2 regions of the Paraglaciecola sp. 25GB23A genome follow, and region 2 is predicted to be linked to the other one. Evidence: predicted binding sites of a transcription regulator. Region 2 holds the regulator's gene; the other holds the start of a gene.
What was found. The regulator FliA, encoded in region 2, starts transcription of late flagellar genes. The targets are predictions, from matches to a motif close to CTAAAGNTNNNNNNNNNNNNGCCGATA.

Region 1: pomA (flagellar motor protein PomA) is a predicted target of FliA. The motif match lies at 1,847-1,873, and genes of this name have one in related genera.

Annotation. Positions count from the first base shown of each region.
Region 1 is NZ_JBDYKM010000021.1:45,200-48,620, forward strand. It holds gene dxs (1-deoxy-D-xylulose-5-phosphate synthase) at 1-497, opposite strand, end outside; gene ispA ((2E,6E)-farnesyl diphosphate synthase) at 562-1,452, opposite strand; gene xseB (exodeoxyribonuclease VII small subunit) at 1,449-1,703, opposite strand; gene pomA (flagellar motor protein PomA) at 2,020-2,784, shown strand; gene ABKW31_RS18840 (flagellar motor protein MotB) at 2,787-3,421, shown strand, end outside.
Region 2 is NZ_JBDYKM010000001.1:750,871-754,291, reverse strand. It holds gene ABKW31_RS03310 (protein phosphatase CheZ) at 1-414, opposite strand, end outside; gene cheY (chemotaxis response regulator CheY) at 448-831, opposite strand; gene ABKW31_RS03300 (RNA polymerase sigma factor FliA) at 874-1,605, opposite strand; gene ABKW31_RS03295 (MinD/ParA family protein) at 1,602-2,468, opposite strand; gene flhF (flagellar biosynthesis protein FlhF) at 2,465-3,421, opposite strand, start outside.

The DNA.
Region 1 (3,421 bases), on a different contig from region 2:
TGGTTAAGTGCTTCAAAAGCCATACCGGCTGTCATAGCACCATCACCGATGACCGCAACTATTTTGCGACCTTTGTTTTCTTTTTCAGCGGCAACAGCCATACCAAGCGCTGCACTGATGGAGGTAGATGAGTGACCTACGGCAAAGGTATCGTATTCGCTCTCTGGCGGCCAAGGAAATGGATGTAAACCGCCTTTTTGCCGAATGGTGGGCATACGATCTCGTCTACCTGTCAATATTTTATGCGGATACGCTTGATGACCCACATCCCAAAGGAGACGATCGAAAGGGGTATTATAGACATAATGTAAGGCGACAGTAAGTTCGACTGTACCTAGACCAGAGGCGAAATGGCCACTGCTTTGACTAACACAAGTGAGCAAATACTGCCGCAATTCGGCAGCCAATTGAAGCAACTTTTCTTGTGGCAAAGCGCGAAGCTCATCAGGTGTATTGGCTTGGGCCAATATCGGGTAGTTTGCAAGATCTAGGGTCATGTATGGCTAGTCAACTATCTGGTTATTATTTTTCATGCAAATAAGTGCATGTCTGGTTTTTCTATCAGTATTTACGCTGAATGATGAAATCGGTAAAAGATTCCAACATGGCTGTATTGTAGGGTAAAGCGTGCAAAGCTTGAAGCGCTTGTTGATGTAATTCACTGAGATAAGTTTGTGCTTGCCCTAGTCCGAGCAACGCAGGATATGTGCTTTTATTCAGTGCTTGGTCTGAACCCTGCGGTTTTCCTAGCGTTACTGAGTCACTAATGACGTCTAAGATGTCATCTTGTACTTGGAAAGCTAAGCCAATTATTGCGGAATATTGCGCTAGTATTTGGCGAATTTGGGGAGTGGTATCCTCAGCTAAGCTGACAGCCATAGCAACACAAGCATTAATTAAGGCGCCAGTCTTTTTACTATGTAAGGCTTCTAGTTGACTTTGATCAATCAGGTGATTGGTGGCCGCTAAGTCCATAGCTTGACCTCCACACATGCCCAAATAACCTGCCGACTGACTTAATATTTTGACTAATTCGATGCGTTTATTTTGTAAAGATGGACTTAATTCACAGTCACACAAAATTTCAAATGCTAGGGTTTGCAAGGCGTCCCCAGCTAAAATGGCGGTAGCTTCATCAAATTTTATATGACAAGTTGGGTGGCCGCGGCGCAACTCATCGTCATCCATGGCAGGCAAATCATCATGGACTAAAGAATAGGCGTGTATTGCTTCGATAGCACTCGCTGGACCGATTAAATCTTGTTTGGCAATACCCAACATTTCACCGGTAGCAAAGACTAAAAACGGTCGCATGCGTTTACCACCAATTAATAATGTGTAACGCATAGCTTGTTTTAATGTTTCAGCATGATTAGGCAAACCGTCGATCAATTGCACCAAATAGTGGTCGACTGTTTCTCGCACATCCTGTTGATATTCGCTGAGTATCATTCTTTGTCGGATAGTGGACTATCAAAGTCAAGTAAACTGGCTTGGCCATGTTGATTCATCAAAATTTGCACTTTTTGTTCAGCATCTTTCAATTTTTGTTGGCTAAGTCGTGCTAATTGAATACCACGTTCAAAATTTTGCAAGGCTTCTTCGAGAGGCAATTCACCTTGTTCCATCTTACTGACAATGGTTTCAAGCTCTTGCATCGATTGTTCAAAGGATAAGGTTTCAGTTTTTTTACGCGTGCTCATAATATCTTCAATTAAGTTGGCCTAAGTGCCAAGTTGAGCGCACCATACCTGAGCTCAAAAAAGGCGTCAAACACTTTTCCCCTAGGTACAGGGCCTAAAAGCGCTAGATTTATTACCACTTTGACATAATGCTAAAATTGCAGCTATAGAATATTCAAAGTAGGTCGATAAAATACTGAAATATGGTAGAAATTTTATCTTGGTAGTTTGTGTCTATAGTTGCAACAATTCATTGCAAACTAGGCTTTTAATACGGCACACTGAGGTTAATGGTTCTTTTGAATACAGTAATATCAGTAATAGGTGGGAGTAGATAGTGGATTTAGCAACTCTAATCGGCATGCTAGGATCGATCGGCTTTGTCATTATGGCGATGATACAAGGCGGCGATATCGCTATGTTTGTTAACGTGCCATCAATATTAATTGTATTTTGTGGCAGTCTTTTTGTGGTGTTATCGCAATATACACTGGGGCAATTTTTTGGCGCGGGTAAAATTGCTGGCAAAGCCTTTATGTTTAAAATTGACACCCCAGAATCACAAATAGAAAAAATTGTTGAAATGGCTGATGCGGCCCGAAAAGGTGGCTTTTTGGCCTTAGAGGAAGCTGAAATTGCTAACCCGTTTATGCAAAAAGGGGTAGACATGCTGGTTGATGGTCATGATGTTGATGTAGTCAGAGCCACCCTATCGAAAGATATTAGTATGACATCTGAACGCCATGAGTTTGGTAAAACTATTTTTAAAGGCCTAGGCGATGTAGCACCAGCAATGGGCATGATCGGTACACTGGTTGGGTTGGTGGCGATGTTGTCTAACATGGATGATCCGAAATCAATCGGCCCAGCCATGGCCGTTGCCCTGTTAACTACGTTATACGGTGCCATGTTAGCCAACTTAATTTGTATTCCTATCGCAATAAAATTAGGCAACCGTGCGGACGAAGAAAAGTTAAATCAGAGTCTAGTCTTAGATGGCATCATCGGTATTGCTGATGGCCAAAATCCACGGGTTATTGAAGGTATTCTTAAAAGCTATTTAGCCGCCAGCAAACGCGGTAAAGCCGCGGATACTGAATAGTCATGTCTGACGAACAAGAATGTCCAAAGTGTCCACCAGAAGGTCTTCCTGCGTGGATGGGCACATTTGCTGACTTGATGTCGTTGTTGATGTGCTTTTTTGTACTGCTATTGTCATTTTCTGAAATGGATGTACTTAAGTTCAAACAAATTGCCGGTTCGATGAAGTTTGCCTTTGGTGTACAAAACAAAATAGAAGTGAAAGATATTCCTAAGGGTACCAGTGTTATTGCTATGGAGTTTCGTCCAGGACGGCCTGATCCTACGCCAATTGATACCATTCAACAGCAAACCATTGAAATGACCCAACAGATGTTAGAATTTCAGGCGGGTAACGAAGACTCTGCGGGTGGTAGGCAAAAACAACGTGGTGAGCAACGTGGCGGTTCAGCCCAGCAAACTGCAACAGAGCAAAGTGCCTCAGCAAGCAGTCAAAGCTCACAAAGCCAAGAAACCAGTCAAGAACAAGTTAACGAGCGCTTGAAAAAAGTCACTCAGCAGCTAGAAAAAGAAATCATTGATGGGGCGATTGAGATGGAGTCTTTAGGGCAGCAAATAACGATCCGCATTCGTGAGAATGGTTCATTTTCGGCAGGCTCAGCCTTTTTACAGCCGCAGTTTAAGCCAATTCTGCGCAA
Region 2 (3,421 bases):
AAGTTGATTAAACTCGCCAAGCTGTAAATCGCGAGACATCAGTTTATTCCATTCTGGTAATAAAGCTGAAATACCATCGTGCAATTTTTCCGCTATGGGCATACAAGAATCAACCAAATCCATGGTTTTATTGGCAGCATCTTCGGTTGACTGAATAACATAAGTTAATCGAGCCTGAGCATCGGGAATCTCTTCCGTTGTCAAATTGACAATACGCGGATCTAATTGGAAATTATTTAGTGAGTCATGTAATTGACGCGTCAGTTTTCCGACTTCGGCAAATAACTCTACTGAGTCTTGAACACCAATAGATTCAAGGAGCTCATTGGCACCTTTGTTATCTCCTTGCTCCAATAACTCAACCAGTTTTCTCGCTTCTTGCAAAGAAATAGGCGGCGGGCTTTCGGTTTTCATACAGCAATTCCTCTATATCGGGGTTTTCTGAATTCAACCTAAGCGTTCGAAAATTTTCGCCAGCTTCTCTTTGAGCGTTGCCGCAGTAAATGGTTTGATGACATAGCCATTCACACCAGCTTGGGCTGCTGCCACAATCTGCTCTTTCTTGGCTTCTGCGGTTACCATAAGCACCGGAATATGTTTTAAGTTTGGATTTGCTCTAATCGCTCTGAGCAAATCTATACCTTGCATTCCGGGCATGTTCCAGTCTGTAACCACAAAATCAAAGTCACCTTGTTGTAACATCGGTAAAGCAGTACTTCCGTCATCTGCTTCTTGTATATTCGTAAAGCCAAGATCTTTAAGTAAGTTCTTGATAATCCGACGCATTGTTGAGAAATCATCAACAACAAGAATCTTCATATTCTTATCCAAAACTACCTCCGGTAAGGGTTCATACCCATCTTCAATGCAAATTTAATTATCGTTATTGTGCCAAGCTTGCATGCGAACTTTAAGTTTAAGCATGGCTTGACTATGTATTTGACTTACTCTTGATTCACTAACATCCAGTACTTCACCTATTTCACGCAAATTTAATTCTTCATCGTAATAGAGTGACAATACAATCGCCTCTCGTTCAGGTAAGGTAGTAATAGCATGAGCGAGTGCTTTTTGAAATGAACCTTGTAACAAATCTTCAAAGGGCACGTCAGACCCCTTTGTTTGTTCTGTTGTAACAACGTCTTCTGTGACACCCAAATCTTCAATACCAATCAGTTTACCTGAATTCACTTCAAGTAACATTTGATGATAATCTACAATATTAACTTGCAGTTTTTCGGCAACATCGACATCTCTGGCATCCCGGCCAGTCTCTCGCTCTACTTCACGAATAGCTTGAGTAATAGCACGTCCATTTTTATGCACTGAACGAGGTGTCCAATCGCCTTTCCGTATCTCATCTAGCATGGAGCCTCTGATACGAATACCGGCAAACGTTTCAAAACTCGCCCCTTTACTACCATCAAAATTTCTTGATGCTTCAAGTAAACCGATCATGCCAGCTTGAATTAAATCGTCTACTAACACACTAGCAGGTAGCCTTGCTAACAAATGATGGGCAATACGCTTAACCAAAGGAGCATGACGTTCAACAAGTTCATTCTTATCAGTCATCTGTTGGTAAGCTGAGGCTTTACTATTCACCGATTATCGCCTACTGCTTTTTTGCTGACTAACTGCTCTAAGAAAAACTCCAAATGGCCACCTGGCTGCGACGGTATTGGCCAATCAATTGCTTTTCTCGCTAATTTTCTAATCGCCATCGATGCTGGAGAAGTTGGAAAAGCATCGACAATCGCTTTCTGTTTTCTGACTGCCTTTCTGACATTTTCATCAAAAGGAATAACGGCAACTAATTCAAGTGCTACATCGAGGAAGCGGTCAGTCACCTTACTCAACTTGGCAAACAATTCATCCCCTTCCCGAGGTGTTCGAACCATATTCGCTACTATTTTAAAGCGAAATACTCCATGCTCTTTGTTTAATATTTTGATTAAAGCATAGGCATCGGTTAACGAGGTGGGTTCATCACAAACCACCATAATAATATCTTGTGACGCCTTTGAGAAGCTCAGTACCATATCGGAAATGCCGGCCGCAGTATCAACTATTAACACATCAATTTGTGACTGCAACTCACTAAATGCACGAATAAGTCCTGCATGTTCAGTTGGTGTCAGTTCAGTCATAGATTGGCTTCCAGAAGAAGCCGGGGCAATCTTTATTCCATATGGCCCCTCAACTAAGACTTCGTCAAGTGTGCATTCACCCGATAAGACATGAGATAGATTTTTCTCAACTCGTAGGCCAAGTAATACATCGACGTTGGCTAAGCCTAAGTCAGCATCAAGCACCATGACACGTTTGCCTTGCTGCGCCAATGAAATAGCCGTGTTTAAAGTGACGTTAGTTTTACCTACGCCACCTTTACCACCAGTCACCGCTATTACTTTAATTAATCTAGATTGATTCATTCTTCTTAAGCTACTCGCTTGATCCTCAATCATACTGCTACTGCTTTGTAAGCTTCATTTTCCGTAGTATGAATTAAACCATATTTTTTATAAAGCTTCGCAGCACTGGTTATTAAAAATTTTGTGTCTGCTAGTTGTAAATCTTCTGGAACTCGTTGTCCATTTGTTAAATAACATACTGGCAACTTATGCTCAATAACCGCACTTATCGCTTCACCTAAACTGTAGCACTCATCAAGTTTAGTCAAAATACACCCTTGTAGCCCCACTTGTTTGTAGACTTTTATGCTTTGCTGAATGACTTGATATTGGCAATTTGCCTGCAATACCAAGAATTTTTTGATATTAGCACATACATCACTATTTAAGGTATCTAACTGTTTGATTAATCTAACATCTCTTTGACCAAAGCCCGCAGTGTCAATTAATACTAACCGCTTATTCCTATATTGAAACAATAAATCTGCTAATTCTTCACTGGTTTGAGCTTTTTTTACCACACAACCGATGATACGGCCATAAGTAGCGATTTGCTCGAAAGCAGCGATCCGGTAATTGTCCAGTGTAATCACTGCAACTTGGTCAGCACCATATTTTTGTGCGCCTTGGGCGGCGAGTTTGGCTATTGTTGTAGTTTTGCCATTACCTGTCGGCCCCATTAATGCAATAACGCCACCATGACTGAGTATATCATCGGGTTTAGTTTGTAAGCGGTTTGCTATTAACTTCAATAAAAACACCCAAGCTTCTCGTTCATCTGCTTTTTCTGGTGCATATGCCACCACTTCTTCAGCTAGCGACGTTGATATGCCCATTTGCTCTAATTTTGACACTAAATAAGCATGTAAAGGATGTTTACGATTTTTATCTTGCTGCAATAAACCCGAGATTTGATATTGCAAAATATTGCGTAGTGAACTTAGCTCAGAACGCATTTCAGCAAGGGCTGAACTATCTGATGTATTTGTCGATTTAGCCGCGACAGC